One region of the Mesorhizobium sp. 128a genome, then DNA from elsewhere that is predicted to be linked to it. Evidence: riboswitches for the same ligand, from Rfam matches in the RefSeq annotation. Region 1 holds a riboswitch; each other region holds the start of a gene.
The links. A riboswitch is a leader RNA that binds a small molecule or an ion and turns the genes downstream of it on or off. The one in region 1 is predicted to bind cobalamin.

Region 1 (5,071 bases):
TGTCGCGCAGGCTGGTCGCCGTGCCGGTGAAGCGTCCGCGCACCAAGCCGACAACCGCGCCGAGCACCAGCCAGAACACCAGATTGGTCACCGTCACCGCCACCACGAACTGATGGTGCAGGCCTTCGGGAATCGTTGTCTTGAAATCGTCGGGCTGCGGCGCGCCGACAATATGCGGGGCAACGATGAGCAGCACGGCCAGGACGGTTAGCGGCGCCGAGGTGCGGAAAGCGATCAGCGCAAGGCCTATCGCGGTCGCGATCACCGTTGCCCACCACCAGATCTGGCGCTGGAGCAGATCGGCAACCGGCATTGCCGGCAGTTCCGGCGGCAGGCCGAGGCCCGGCGCCAGCGTGAACACGGCAAAGCCGGCCAGGCCCCAGAACACGCCCTGACGCCAATTGCCGATGCCGCCGGCGAATTCGGAAACCGCCACCAGGACCAGCGCGAAACCGATGCCGGTAACGATGTTGGCCAGCACGCTGAACGCGAAGCGCTCGAAGCCATCGGCCGGCGCCCAGCCTTCGTCCTCCGCCGGCGCGGCCGCTTCAGCCGGTGCGGGTGCTGCGGTGCTCATGGCCTTGGTGCCCGCAGCGTTGGCGGCGGGCGCCGCAGCATGCTCATGGTCATGGCCGCCACCGGCCTGTTCGTAGACTTCCGCCTTCAAGATGAGCGGCACGGTGGCATAGGCCTGCATGCAGGCGAGAACGACGCCAGCCACGAGCCCGGCAATCGCCGCGACGAACACGACGTTGCGAAACAGGTTCATGATGTCAGATCCTCGTCAGTGGCAGGGAAACGCCATCGAATGGCGATAGTCGTGCGCGGCATTGTGGACCGCATCGATATGCGAGAAGCCGACAACGCCGATGACGAAAATGCCCAGAAACGCGCTAAGCACGAGCTGCATGAAGCGCGACTGCGAGGAGACGGAAGCGCCGAGGGAGACGGTAGCGGTATTCATATCTTGTCCTTTCGCCCTCCACCCGAGGGCATCGAAGTCAGTTCCCTGTCGCCGGCAGGTCTCCTGGCTCGCGGATCAGCGCCCTTCCCCACCTTCCCGAAGAAAAATCCTCAGTGGCTTGGAGAGGACTACCGCACACAGTTGCGGGGGCAGCCACGGCATCGGGCAACAAGACAGCCCTCACCGCATTCCCTCTTGGTCCCTAATGGAACCGACGACATGCGTGACTATAGGCTGAAACAGCCGCATCCGGCAAACCAAATTCCGCCGGCCAACAGCGCGAATGCGCCATGCAGCGTTACGGGTTCAAGGCGGAGATCCGCTCGGCAACCAGCCGCTGCAGCCGCCACAGATGGCGATCGTGAATGCCGCGCTCCTCCAGATTCTTCACCGTATTGTAGAGATAGTCGGCGCCTGACCCCCAGTGCCCGCAGGAAGTGGCCAGCCTGTCGACCACCTTCGCTTCGTCGAGCGGGCCGGAATAGGTCAGCCCGTTGCGGTTGATGACGAAAGCCAGGGCTCTGAGCGGACCGGCCTCGCTTGCAAGCTTCAGCATGCGCGGCCGGTAGCTTGTCGGCTTCAGCGTGACTTCGCGCCGGAACAGCCGGCCCAACTGCTCTCGCCGGTTGTCGTCGGCCAGCCGGAAGGCGACGCCTTTGCACTGTCCGCCACTGTCGAGCGCCATCATCAGGCCGGGGCTTTCCTTGGTGCCGCGCCAGCGCGTCATGTTCATGCAAAAGGAGCGGTGCCAGCCGCGTGCCAGCGCAACGCGGTCCTCGACATAATCGATTTCCGGTTTCCAGATCAGCGAGCCGTAGCCGAACAGCCACAGCGGTTCGCTGTCGGGGAGTTCGGCCTGCAATTCATCCAGCAGCGAATCGTAGTCGCTGTCATCGAGGTGCATCGCCTCCGGGTCAGGTCCGGCGTCGGCGATCTCGCGCCAGCAGCGCGCGACCAATTCCGGCGTAAGCGACATCTGTCGTGAGGCCACGTTCCGAATCCCCCATATCGCGACATGATTATGCGCCGCGCCTCAAATCGGCAATGTCAGCCGCAATTGACAAACGATTTACCGGGGTGTCGGCTGATGCATCACAGGAAGCCAGCCATGCAACCCAATCCGAGCCAGCGCGCCCCCTATAACGGCCTGACCAAGGCCGAACCGACGCTGCCGTCCTCGGCCTATTGGGACGCGGAAAGCTACCGGCGCGATCTCGACGCCATCTGGTACAAAAGCTGGCTGCTCGTCTGCCGCGAGGCCGACCTTGCCCAGCCCTTGGCTTTCAGGACCTTCCGCGTCGGCACGCAGGAGATCGTCGTGCTGCGCGACGACACCGGCGAACTGCGCGCCTTCCACAACACCTGCCGGCATCGCGGCTCGCAGCTTTGCCAGGAGAGCGAGGGCCGGCTGAAGGCGCGGCTCATCACCTGCCCCTACCACGCCTGGTCCTATTCGCTGCGCGGCGACCTCGTGCGCGTTCCCTCGAAATCGCTGCCCGAGGGTTTCGACAAGGCCGACCTTCCGCTCTATCGCGTGGCGCTGTCGGTCTGGCGCGGCTTTGTCTTCGTCAACCTGCAGGAGGATGCCTCCGGTTCGGCGCAGGCGTCCTTCGATCCGGCATCCGGCAACCTCGGCAACTGGCCATTGGAAACGCTGGTATCAGGCCATGTGCTGCGCAAGGTGATGAACTGCAACTGGAAGATCTTCTGGGAGAACTTCAACGAGTGCCTGCACTGCCCCGGGGTCCACAAGGACCTGTCGCGGCTGGTGCCGATCTACGGCCGCGGCCTGATGAGCCGGCACGACGACCCCGACTGGGTTCGCCATGCCGACAATGACGCGCCGGAGTTTTCCGGCGGCTTGCGCGCCGGCGCCGAGACCTGGTCGCGCGATGGACACGCCCATGGCCCGGTCTTGTCCGGCCTGACGCCGGCCGAGCGCGCGGCCGGCCAGACCTATGCCACCAATCTGCCCTCGATGTTCATCGTCGGCCATGTCGACTATGTCCGCACCGTGCGGCTGACACCGCTCGGCCCCGAGCAGACCGAACTCACCGCCGAATGGCTGTTCGCGCCGGAGGCACTGGCTGAGACCGACATCGACAATGTCGTCGCCTTCGGCACCCAGGTGCTGGAGGAGGATGCCGCGATCTGCGAGATCAACCAGAAAGGCCTGCGCTCGATGCGCCACCAGGCGGGCGTGCTGATGCCCGAGGAATACGATCTGCACCGCTTCCACAACTGGGTGCGCGAGCGGCACGCGGCGCTCTGATCCTCAGAGAGACTTCGGCAGATAGCGCCACGTTGCGAAGCCGCAGACCGCGCCAGCACGCTGGGCGGGCGAACACCGATCCGTTCCCGGCAAAAAACGAATTTCGGTCAAAGGCCTTCCGCCGCAGGCCTCAAGCGTCGGCTGATGCAGCATGCGCGATGCGCCCCGCAGGCAAGCGCGGGCGGCCTTCTTTTGTCCGGTGCAACCGTGATAGTCGTCTTCAAGGGCTGATTCAGATCGCGAGACCATGAGCATTCATACCGCACCCCCTGGAGATCGACCGAAGCGCATCGTCGCCATCGACATCGTGCGCGGCATCGCGCTGATCGCCATGGCCAGCTACCACTTCACCTGGGATCTCGAAAATTTCCACTACACCGATCCCGGCCTTACCGCCGTCGGCTGGTGGAAGATCTATGCGCGCTGCATCGCCTCGACCTTCCTGTTCCTGGTCGGCGTCAGCCTGTTCCTCGCCCATGGCAGGCAGATCCGCTGGAACGGCTTCTGGAAGCGGTTCGCCATGGTAGCCGTCGCGGCGGTGGCCATATCGGCGGTCACGTATTTCATCACGCCCGACAGCTTCATCTTCTTCGGCATCCTGCACGAGATCGCGCTGGCCAGCCTGCTCGGCCTTCTGTTCCTGCGGCTGCCGGCGCTGCTGACGCTGGTCGTGGCGGCGATGGTGATCGCAGCCCCCCTCTATCTCCGATCCGAAGCCTTCGATCATCCAGCACTTTGGTGGGTCGGCCTGTCGGCGATCAACCCGCGCTCCAACGATTATGTGCCGCTGTTTCCATGGTTCGGCGCGGTGCTTTTCGGCATCGCCGCGGCAAAACTCGCCTCCACCAGCGGCGTGCTGGCGCGGCTGGCGACGCTGACATCAGGAAGCTGGGCCAAGCCGCTCACCTTCATCGGCCGCCACAGCCTGGCTTTCTACTTGATCCACCAGCCGTTGCTGTTCGGCTGTGTCTGGCTGTTCTCGCAGATCGCGCCGGCGCCGGTCGAGACACGGGAAGTGGTGTTCCTGAAGGAATGCCAGGTATCCTGCGAACAGCAGCGCGACACGGAGTTCTGCGCCAGCTATTGTGTGTGCATGCTGGACACGCTGCAAGGCGAGGCAGCATTCGACCGGCTCTACAATGGCGACCAGACCCCGGAGTTCAAGGCGCATCTCGGTGAACTCGCCGGCATCTGCACCGCCAGGACGGAGGAGAGCCCGATGACGCAGGGAGGGCAACAATGACCGACAAGGCGCCAAAACCCGGGCCGCCGAAACGAGGACTGATTCCGTGGCCGCCGCTGATCTACTGCGCCGCCATCGCCATCAGTGTCGTGCTCGGCTTACTCTATCCCCTGCCCTGGATCGGCGACCTGCTGGGCGACCTTTTGTTCGCCGCCGGCTTTGTGGTGCTGTTTGCCGTCGCCGCACTGTGGTTCACCGCGATCCGCACCATGATGCGGGCCAGGACGACAATGAACCCCAATGGCGTGCCGGAGCATCTGGTGACGTCAGGCCCGTTCGGAGTCACCCGCAATCCGATGTATCTCGCCAACACGCTGCTGTTGATCGGCGCCGCCCTTGTCTCGGGGATTTTCTGGTTCCTGCCGCTGGCGCTGATCGCGGCCTTCGCCACCCAGAAGGTCGCGATCGAGAGCGAGGAAAAAGTGCTGGCGGCCAAATTCGGCAAGAAGTATCGCGATTACGCAAAGCGGGTCCGGCGCTGGATCTGAGAGCGGTACTTCGGCGAGTGACTGATACGCCCAACCCTTCGTCATCCACGGGCGGAGCAAGGAGCGAAGCGACGCAGCGCAGACCCGAAGATCCATGCCGTGAC
Region 2 (5,071 bases), on a different contig from region 1:
TCTGACCAAACGAGACATGCTCGACGCGGCGCCTGGCGCCGGCACTCAGTTCTAACCACTCCACTGCACTCTATGCCGCCGTCCACCGGGCGCGGCATAGACATTTGCTAGGCCGCCTTCGGCGCGTCTCTTTGAGAACGCGCGGCTTTGACCATGTTGACGAGTGCGGGACGGACTTCCTCCCATCGACGTGTCTTCAAACCGCAATCGGGGTTGACCCAAATCTGACTGTCGCAAAGGCGCTGGCGCGCTTGAGAGAGCAGGCTGGTCATCTCATCGACTCCCGGCACCCGCGGTGAGTGGATATCATAGATGCCCGGTCCAATCTCGTTCGGATATTTAAAGCGTCGGAAGGCGTCGAGCAATTCCATCTGCGAGCGAGAGGTTTCGATGGAGATCACATCGGCATCCATCGCCGCGATCGCGTCTATGATGTCATTGAATTCGGAGTAGCACATGTGCGTGTGGATCTGGGTCACATCGTACACGCCCGTCGAAGCCAGCCGAAAGCATTCGACAGCCCATTCGAGGTAATGCTTCGACTCGGATTTGCGCAGCGGCAAGCCCTCGCGCAGCGCAGCTTCGTCGATCTGAATCACCTTGGCGCCGGCGCTTTCGAGATCACCTACCTCGCCGCGAAGGGCGAGCGCGATCTGACGACAGACGACCGAGCGCGCAAGATCGTCGCGTACAAAGGACCAGTTCAGAATCGTCACGGGGCCGGTGAGCATGCCTTTGACAGGTTTGTCTGTCAGCGATTGAGCGTATCGCCACCAGCGCACCGTCATGGGATTGGGCCGCGATACGTCACCAAAGATGATCGGGGGGCGCACACAGCGCGACCCGTAGCTCTGTACCCAGGCATGCTGCGTGAAGGCAAAGCCGGAAAGCTGCTCGCCGAAATATTGCACCATGTCGTTTCGTTCAAACTCGCCATGCACCAGCACGTCCAGCCCGATCTCCTCCTGCCAACGGATGGCTGCTTCGATCTCCTTCCTCAGGAATTCCTCATAGTCGACATAGCTCAGTTCTCCCTTTGCATGGGCCGCACGCGCATTACGAATCTCGGGTGTTTGCGGGAAAGAGCCGATCGTCGTAGTCGGGAAATCCGGCAAGCAGAGCCTTTCGTCCTGAAGCCTGGAGCGTTCAGAGAATTCGCTGTTCCTCCGCGTCATACCTTCGTCAACAAAGGCGAGGCGTCCTTCGACCAGCGGATCATGGACCTTCGGAGACGTCAAACGCGCGGCGGCTGCTTGGGTCGAAGACTCCAGCTCTGCCGCAACCGCCTCCCGGCCTTCGGACAAGGCCCGGGCGATCGTGGTCAGTTCGTCCATCTTCTGTGCCGCGAATGCGAGCCATGACTTTACGTCCCGGTCGATCGTGGTTTCCAGTTCGAGGTCGATCGGCACGTGCAGAAGCGAGCACGAAGGCGCGATCTCCACTCGCTCCAGCGGCCAGCCGGCGACGACCGGCTTGATCCGGTCAAGCATGGGGCGCAGGTTTGCGCGCCAGACGTTGCGACCGTCGATCAGGCCAAGCGAAAGCACCAGGTGTTTTGGCGCAAGCCGGCCCACTGCCTCCAATTGTTCGGGTGCACGTGCAAGGTCGAGATGCAGGCCCGCCACAGGAAGCGAAATTGCGGTCTCGAGATTGCCATCTAGGCCGCCGAAGTAGGTGGCGAGCATGATCTTTAGCTCCGGCGCCGCTTTCGAAAGGCGGTCATAGGCAAAGTTGAACGCGTCTTGCTCGTTTGGAATGAGGTCGAGCACAAGCGCCGGCTCATCGATCTGCACCCAGTCGGCGCCCGCGAGTTTCAGTCGACGTAGCAGCAGCTCGTAAACGGGCAGCAGCCGCGGCAGCAGCGAAACAGGGTTGAAGTCCCGGGTGGGCGACTTGGCGAGCTTGAGGAAGGTGACGGGCCCAAGGATGGCCGGGCGAGTGTGAATGCCCAACGCTCTGGCATCAAGGAAGTGATCCAATGGCTTTGACGACGATAGGGCAAAGGCTTGATCATCGGCGAGCTCGGGGACCATGTAGTGGTAATTGGTGTCGAACCACTTTGTCATTTCCAGCGCTGTCACGGCCTGACTGTGATTGGTCTGCCCGCCACCGCCAGCTTCTCCTTGGCTGCCCCGCGCCATGGCAAAATAGGTGTCGAGCGAGATTTCCCCCTCGTTCCAGCCATAGCGTGGCGGGATCGCGCCGACCATTGTTGCCGTGTCGAGCACATGATCGTAGAGCGAGAAGTCGTTGGACGGGATCTTTGTCACGCCGCGTTCGCGTTGTTCAATCCAGTTCGCGACACGCAGCGCCCGCGCCGTTTCGAGAAGGTCGGCGGCGGAACATTTTCGCGACCAATAGGCTTCAAGCGCGCGCTTTAGCTCGCGACAGCGCCCAATGCGCGGCACGCCAAGCGTGGCTACAGGAACTTTGTGACAGAGAGACATACCATACCCCGATGATTGGGGCGTGGATGCAAAGCAGACGTTGGCAAGCAGACGAGCCGGTTGCTACGCCCACCGAGACACCCCGCCCGTGGACCTTGTTCGCCGAGGCAGGTTTCCTGGCTCGCGGGTCAACACCTCAGCCCGTCTTCCCGAGGCTATTGACCTCAGTGACATGAGTGGGCTTGGCTCACCGCTTACAGTTGCGGGGGCAGCGACGGCATCTTCACCGGCTTCCCTCTTAGCTCTGTTGCGGACGAACCGCATCAGAGAACCATCGACTACTTACATTCCCCGGAGAGGACATTGCTGTCAACCACATAAACAAATCTTTGTATCGTGATCCGACTGGTACGATAGTTGCCAGGAGTCGGGTGATCGCGACCGTCCTTTCGGCCGGTAGCCTGCTCAATTTCTTTGCCAAGCGTGTGGAGCGAACTGTCGCAGGTTCCAGACTGCGAACTGACAGGGGTTGACTCCGATCATGCTGCAAGGAACATTTCCGATATACTCGAACTGAGCTTAGTCAGAGGGCAATCATGCTCGAATTGCGCACTCGGTGACGCGCGCGGAACGGATCTGCCCGCCGGTCGACTGGCATCAAGACCATGCTCGACCTCAGCCCGAGCAACATCGCTCATCCGGTCGAACGACAGCGAGGACAGTTTTCGGCCAGCCCCGGTCGGCCAGCAATGCGAGATGCTTGACCCGGCACTCACCCGAGCCGCAAACGACCACCATTATGGAAGCAATGCGTTATGGAAGCACCTGCGCTTTGGCGTCGGCACCTCGATGACACGTTCGAGTTCCTCAATCATATACACAAAAGCTCGAGCCAGCAGGAAATCTGTCGCCATCTGATTTCCTATGCCGAGCGGTTTGGCGCCAGAAACGTGTTGGCAGGACCGATCCCGCCGCCGCGTGCCTTGAGACGCGAGCAGATTTCCCATGTGCTGCTTGACGCTTGGCCACAGCAATGGTCGGAGCGCTATTTCTCCAACGGCTACCTTTATCGCGACCCCACCATTCGGCTTGTGAATCGTGGGGCCACGCCCTTCAGGTGGAGCGAGATCAATCAAGTTGTGCCGGTTTGTTTCCTTCGGCCGACGGATCATTGCGGAGGCAACTGAGTTTAATCTACGCGACGGCTTCACGATTCCGTTCGCGACATTGAACGGACAGGCGGTTGGATTTTCCGTTGCCGGGGAGAAGCTCGAGCCGGATCCGCACGACCGTCTCGCCTTTCAGTTCGTCGCCGCCTGCGCCTTCGGTTGCGCGGCCGTTCTGGCAGATGGAAAACGAGCCTCGAAACCGGTGCGTCTGTCACCTCGACAACAGGACGTCCTGCGCTGGGTTGCCGAAGGCCGCACCGTCGACAAGATCGCTGATCGCCTGAACATCAGCCGCAACACCGCAGATACGCATCTGCGATTGGTGCGCGAGAGGCTCGGTGTGACAAACAACGTGCATGCAGTCACGAAAGCTTTCCGCCTGGGGCTGATCAGCTAGCCTCCCGCCATTGCGTGATGCCGCAACGGTCCACGATGAACCGGCGGTTCGTCAACCGATCATCGGTGATCGATGAATGGGTCGGACTTGGTAGTCAAGGTGTTTTGGCTGACCGCTCTTACCATGCTTCTACCGCGCGACAGACGATCCAGCCCGACCGAAGTTGGGTACCTTAGCGACCCAAGGGCAAAACTGATCACAACGTTGGACGATGCTGGACGATCTTCGGCGATCTCGAGGAGATCGCGTCGATGGCCGTCATTGGGTTTTCAGGTTTTCCCCATTCCTTGAGCACGAAGCTCGGTCTTGGCGAGAGCTTTGAGCATGCTGCCGTATGGCCCGCAAATGCGAGTGTGGGAAAAGGCGAGGAACGCGGCGGAGGCGGCGGAGAAACCTTCGCGAAGACTTGGTCCGGGTGCGCACAGGCCAACCAGTTGTTCGACGCGCCGAGTGATGAATGGCTGGCGTTTCCGCAGCAGGAAGAGATTGCGGTCAAGATCGCGAGCAGCACGGAATGACCCGGTGTGTGGGACGAAAAAGGCTCGCGAGTGTTAGAATGCTCTTTCGAATGGAAAAACGTGCGACAGAGAAAGGCGCCAGATCGAGGCGTGGATCGCGTCCAAAAAGAAGATCGCCGACGATCCTGCCGGTCGTTGGACCTTGTGTCAGTCCGAGATGGCCGTGACCGAACGCATAAATGATATGCTCGCTGGGACCAGACCGGCCAATGACCGGCAGGCTGTCCGGCGTAGCTGGCCGATGACCACTCCATTCTGTCCTCCCCTCTTCCACGACATCTGGAAGATAGAGCTTCGCGAGCTTTAGCAGAGCCTTGGATCGCTCGAAATTTGGCATGGCCGTCAGACCGCCGAACTCTGCCGCCCCGCCGATCCGCAAACCAACAGAGAGCGGTGTCGCCACAAATTTTCGCTCTGCGAATATCACTTCGCGCTCAAGCGTGACCCCAGGCGAAGTAATGGTCGTGTTGTAACCGCGCTCGCTCTCAAGAAGCACACGGTCCCCCAATTGCCTGGCAAGCTTTGCTGACCAGGCGCCGGCTGCAATGACGACCTTTGTCGCCCCCAGTGTTCTACCGCCGTTCAGCGTGATCTCCGCAC
Region 3 (5,071 bases), on a different contig from region 1:
CAGCGAGCGCACCACCTCAGCCGAGCCATCGGTCGACCCGTCATCGATGACGATGATGTCGAGGTCGGCGGCATCGCGCTGTCTGAGCAGCGAGCGCAGCGCAGAGCCGACATAGCGCTCGCGGTTGTGGACCGGCATGATCACGCTCAGCTTCACGACAGGCCCCGAACCAGGAAATCGGCAATCGCGCCGGCAATCTCGCGCGGCTCGGTCCCCAGCGACAGCCGGTAGCACGGCAGATCGCGAGCGAGTTCGCTGAAAAAGCGAAAGCCCGCCTCCCGCTCGCCCGGCATTTGCACGATGCCGGACGGCGCCAGCGCAATCATGGCGTCCTTGCGCGCTATGGGCATGATCGAGCTTTTCGTACCTCCACTGATATGGGGCACCATCAACGCAATAATGTCCAGACTCGCAGGAATTCGCCGGGATGCAATCTCGTCAATGTGAAAGGCGTGCTTGCCTTGCCAGTTCAGGGGTTGGTACGATTTCAGCCTGCGGTCCAGTTGCAGCCGCCTGAATCCTTCCGGGTCCTGCTTGAGCGTGGCAAACAGCGGATACGCCGTCACGTCTTCGGTCCTGTCTATCAGCACATAGTCGTCGCCGACGCTGTCGAGCCCGTTGATAAGGCCGGCGACGACAGTTCCCGATTTGCCGGCACCACCGGAGCCGGCCAGCAGCACACCCTTGCCGCCGATACCGAGGGTGCCGGCATGGGTGAGCCGCATGCCGCGCGCCGCATATTCCCAATGCAGGAAGGCCCGCAGCGGCGCCCCTTGTTCCCATGGCGGGAAGGCGTCGGCCGACATCATCAGTTGCGCCCCGACATGGCGTTGCGGATCATGGAACTGCCAGAAGTCGAGGTCGTGATAATAGCTGCCGCGCAATCCGGCCTCGGCCAGCCGGTTGGCAAAGGCATGATGGTTGTACTCGCCGCGGCCCCAGCTCGCCGGGGCGGCAACGCCGGCTATGCCCGGATGGGCGACGAAAATGCGGCAATCGCCGGATGCAGATGAATTGTCCGGAGTCGGTATGAAGGCGCGGCCCATGGCGTCCGCCAGCGCGCCATGATAGAGATGGACGGTCAGATCCAGCCAGGGCAACCGAACCTTGGTGGTGACGGGATAGCATGCAGCGGCGTCTTCTGCCGCCGCCAGCACATGGCGGGCATAGTCCGGCAGGGTTTGCAGCGTGATCGAGGGCATGGCCTGATTGTTCCAGCGTCCGGCACCGCGCCGGGTCGCCCGGGAAATGTCTATGCCTGCTTCACCGCAGGCCAGCCGAGCGGTTCCTCGACCTCATGGATGGGATCGACGATGATAAGATCGGCAAGATCGTCATGGACGTCGACCTTGAGCGGCTCACTGGTGGCGGCGAGTTCGGCCGCGAGCTCGCTTGAGAGCGGCTGCTCCGCCGTTTCGGCAGGCGCGAGCAGCCCGAAGTCGACCAGTCGCGCAATGAAGCTGTCGAGGTCAGCAGAACCGATCGTCGCTGCGCCGCCGGCGCTCGCTCCGACCAGCGACTGGGCGGCGACTCCTGACGACAACGCCTGCCATACCCGGCTGCCGGAATCGGAAAAGCCGAAATATTTGCCGTTCGAAAGGTCGAGAACGACGGCCTCGCCATCGAACGATTCGAAAACGATTTCCTTGCTCGCCACCGCGTAGACCCGCTGCTGCATCGCTTCTTCCCCGCCGCAGCCGCCCGGAACAGGCCGCTCATGTTACACGATTTGCCGGGCTCCCCTGAAACTGCGTCTAACCAGTTGGTCTTTCTTTGGCAAGTCAAGGCCCAGCGAGGACGGCCAGGGTGGCGGCGTTGTCAGTTCGATCAGGCCTCGATTTCGAGCGCCGACAGCGGTTTCGAGCAGCAGGCAAGGATGAAGCCGTCCTCGATCTCATGGTCGAGGATGCCGCCATTGTGGCTCATCTCGACAGCGCCGGAGACCTTCTTCACCTTGCAGGTGCCGCACAGGCCGAACTCGCAGGCGGCTGGTATCCGCACGCCAGAGGCGCGCGCCGTCTGCAGCACGGTCTGGCCAGCGACGCAGGCGGCGTCGACCTCCGAAAGCGAGAAGCGGATCGGTGTCACGGCTTCGACAGGAACAGCGGTGCCGTCTTCAGCTGGTGAGGCAAACGGCGCTGGGACTTCCTCCACCGCAGGCGCGGCAAAACTCTCCTGATGATATTTCGTCATATCGAAGCCGGCGGCATCCAACATGCCGCGCACGGCGCGCATGAACGGATCGGGGCCGCAGCAAAAGATCTCGCGTTCGCGGAAATCGGGCGCCAGCAGCGGCAGCCGGATCGCGTCGATGCGGCCCATATGACCGTACCAGCCTTCACGGCTCGAGCGTTCCTCGATCATGAAGCCGAGCGACAGGCCGGGCATATGGCCGCCGAGCAGTTCGAGTTCCTTGCGGAAGATGATCTCTTCGGCACGCCGCGCGCAGTTGACGAAGCCCACATCCGTCCATGGCGCGCAATCGTTCAGCCAGCGCAGCATCGACATCATCGGCGTCACGCCGGAGCCGGCAGAAATGAACAGATATTTTGCCGCCGGGTGGCTGTGCAACGAAAAATCGCCGGCCGGTCCATAGGCCTTGACGTGCGAGCCGGGCACCAGATGGTCGAACATCCAGCGTGTGCCGATGCTGCCGGCCTGTGCCTTCACCGTCACCGCGATCGAAAACGGCCGCGACGGCGAGGATGACAGCGTGTAGGTGCGCATCAGCGGCCCGTCCGGTGTCGGCAGCTCCAGCGTCACGAACTGGCCCGGCTTGTAGCGGAACCAGGTCTGGTTGTCGGAGCGGAAGGTGAAGGTCTTGACGTCAGGCGCCTCGTCGCTGACGCCGATCACTTCCAGCACCTGCAGCTTGTCGTTCCACGGCGCCATCTGGTCGAGATGGCGATAGAGCCCAAGATCCGTCATCGCATTCATCCCTCAAGTCCTTTTGCTCTGCTCATGTCATGATCCCAAAACCGCGAAACACTTTTGGGCGACATGAGCTCACGCCACGCTGCGCAGCGCCGGCCGGCCGCCTTCGGCAAGACGGGGACCGATGAAGCCCGCGTACCATTCGACGAATTGGATCACGCCACCCTCGTGCAGCTCCGAATAGGGGCCCGGCTCATAGGCCGGCGACAGGATGCCGAAGGCGTTTTCCTCGACGATGCGGCGGTCCTGGTCGTTGGTCTCGGTCCAGACATGCGTGAGCTCTTCAAGGCTGTAATCGACGCCCTCGATCGCATCCTTGTGTACCAGCCACTTGGTTGTCACCGCGGTTTCGGTGGCGCTGATCGGCAGCACGCGGAAGGTCACGGCATGGTCGATCAGGATGTGGTTCCAGGTCGTCGGATAGTGGTAATGCATCAAGGTGCCGATGCGATCGGCGGCAACGGTGTCGGAAAGGTTCTTCGTCACCGCGCGCTTTCCCGTCATCGTATAGCTGACGGCATCGCGCAGCAGCGGCGCGCGGGTGGCGCGATATTGTCCGGCCGGATCGATGCGGAACTTGCTCGGCAGGCCCGCCGCCTCACATTTTGCCCAGTGCGCCACCATCTCCGGGTCGCTGTCTGCGCCCTGCACACCGGTCACGGTCGGCGCTTCCGGAAATGTCTTGCACAGTTCGGGATGGTTGCCGGCGCAGTGATAACACTCGCGGTTGTTTTCCCAGACCAGCTTCCAGTTGCCCTTCTCGATGATCGTGCTCTCGAAGGCGACCTTGGCTTCATTCAGCCGGTGCGGCTTGAGGTACGGTTCGATCATGGCCCGCATCGGCGCGAAGTCTGCGGGTTCTTTCGCCAGGCAAATGAAGACGTAACCGGCCACACTTTCGCAGGCGACCGGCTTCAGGCCGAACTGGCTCTTGTCGAAACCCTCGGCCATCTGGCGGGCAAACAGCAGTCGGCCATCCAGCTCGTAGGTCCACTGGTGATAGGGGCAGACGAGCTTCGCCGCCGTGCCTTTCTCAGTGTTGCAGACGCGGCTGCCGCGATGACGGCAGGAATTGTGAAAGGCGTTGATGTTGCCCTTCTGGTCGCGGACAAGCACCACCGGATAGTCGCCGATCTGCACGGTGATATAGCTGCCGGGCTTCGGCAGCTCGCAATCATGGCCGATGAACAGCCAGTCGCGATACCAGATCAGCTCCATGTCGAGCTTGAAGTAGTCCGGGTCGGTGTAGAAGGGCTGCTCGAGCGAATAACCTTGCTTACGGCTGTTCAAGAGCCTCTGCATGTCGTTGCGCGCATCCATAGTTCTGTCCTCATGGTTCAAGGACTGAACTTGGTGGTGATGGAGGAAGGATCGGCTGCAGGCCAGCGCGATGCCGGACATGCACTATCCACCTCTTGACCGCCCACCGCGATCAGTCGAGTTCAAGTATCTCGGGCTGGTTTCCGGGCTCTGGAGTTGTCCTGCGGACCATCGCGACACCTTCCCAGGCTTCTCGCCCAGTGGTCTCCCGTTGCGACTTGAACTCCACCACCGTTGCGGGGGCAGCGCCGGATTCTGACCGGCTTCCCAATTCTCCGCTCCGTCGTCACGAAGCGGCACCTGAGATGCGATCATCTAATCACGGCAGCGGTCGCGACATCGGCATGAAAGCGACATCGTCTCCATGCGGCGCGACACGCATCGCATGCGCATAGGCTGGCGACTGCGGGGCCGAAATCCTGATTTGGCGAGCGATCTTTGCTGTTTCGAATCGCCTCTTATCCGGCTCTTGGCCGGGTCAAAAAAGACCAACAGTATCGAAAAGTGACTATTAGCAATTTCTAAAATCGAACCGAACGGTTCGTTTCTGTTGACAATGCGTGCAGGACGGTGTGAACGCTGACGCCCTGACACACTCGGTGAGCCTGATGGCGCTGTTACGTAAGGCTTTGTATTATTTGCATAAAACGAGATGGTAGGCATGCTTACGAAAATTACAAGAGGTGAAGTCATGGCCCAGCCGGAACAACTTCGTGATTGGAAACCAGCCTCTGGCTTTCCCACATCGGGCCTGTCCGAACGACGCGAATTCTCCCACCACACGCCGCTAGACGGACAGACAAACTGGAGTGCTAAA

Region 2: another riboswitch for cobalamin. It lies ahead of metE (5-methyltetrahydropteroyltriglutamate--homocysteine S-methyltransferase); the one in region 1 lies ahead of ACWTU9_RS28275 (CbtB domain-containing protein).
Region 3: another riboswitch for cobalamin. It lies ahead of ACWTU9_RS02360 (aromatic ring-hydroxylating oxygenase subunit alpha); the one in region 1 lies ahead of ACWTU9_RS28275 (CbtB domain-containing protein).

The regions. Positions count from the first base shown of each region.
Region 1 covers NZ_JBSPKY010000022.1:84,206-89,276, reverse strand. The annotation lists gene ACWTU9_RS28280 (CbtA family protein) at 1-769, opposite strand, end outside; gene ACWTU9_RS28275 (CbtB domain-containing protein) at 785-964, opposite strand; cobalamin riboswitch at 1,001-1,195, opposite strand; gene ACWTU9_RS28270 (gamma-glutamylcyclotransferase) at 1,263-1,955, opposite strand; gene ACWTU9_RS28265 (aromatic ring-hydroxylating oxygenase subunit alpha) at 2,073-3,236, shown strand; gene ACWTU9_RS28260 (DUF1624 domain-containing protein) at 3,484-4,479, shown strand; gene ACWTU9_RS28255 (methyltransferase family protein) at 4,476-4,967, shown strand.
Region 2 covers NZ_JBSPKY010000037.1:8,586-13,656, forward strand. The annotation lists gene metE (5-methyltetrahydropteroyltriglutamate--homocysteine S-methyltransferase) at 108-2,447, opposite strand; cobalamin riboswitch at 2,537-2,738, opposite strand; gene ACWTU9_RS31745 (autoinducer binding domain-containing protein) at 3,203-3,574, shown strand; gene ACWTU9_RS31750 (LuxR C-terminal-related transcriptional regulator) at 3,525-3,953, shown strand; gene ACWTU9_RS31755 (hypothetical protein) at 4,205-4,471, shown strand; gene ACWTU9_RS31760 (NAD(P)/FAD-dependent oxidoreductase) at 4,446-5,071, opposite strand, start outside.
Region 3 covers NZ_JBSPKY010000001.1:517,663-522,733, forward strand. The annotation lists gene ACWTU9_RS02340 (glycosyltransferase family 2 protein) at 1-156, opposite strand, end outside; gene ACWTU9_RS02345 (serine kinase) at 153-1,202, opposite strand; gene ACWTU9_RS02350 (PqqD family protein) at 1,253-1,678, opposite strand; gene ACWTU9_RS02355 (2Fe-2S iron-sulfur cluster-binding protein) at 1,828-2,928, opposite strand; gene ACWTU9_RS02360 (aromatic ring-hydroxylating oxygenase subunit alpha) at 3,007-4,254, opposite strand; cobalamin riboswitch at 4,372-4,573, opposite strand.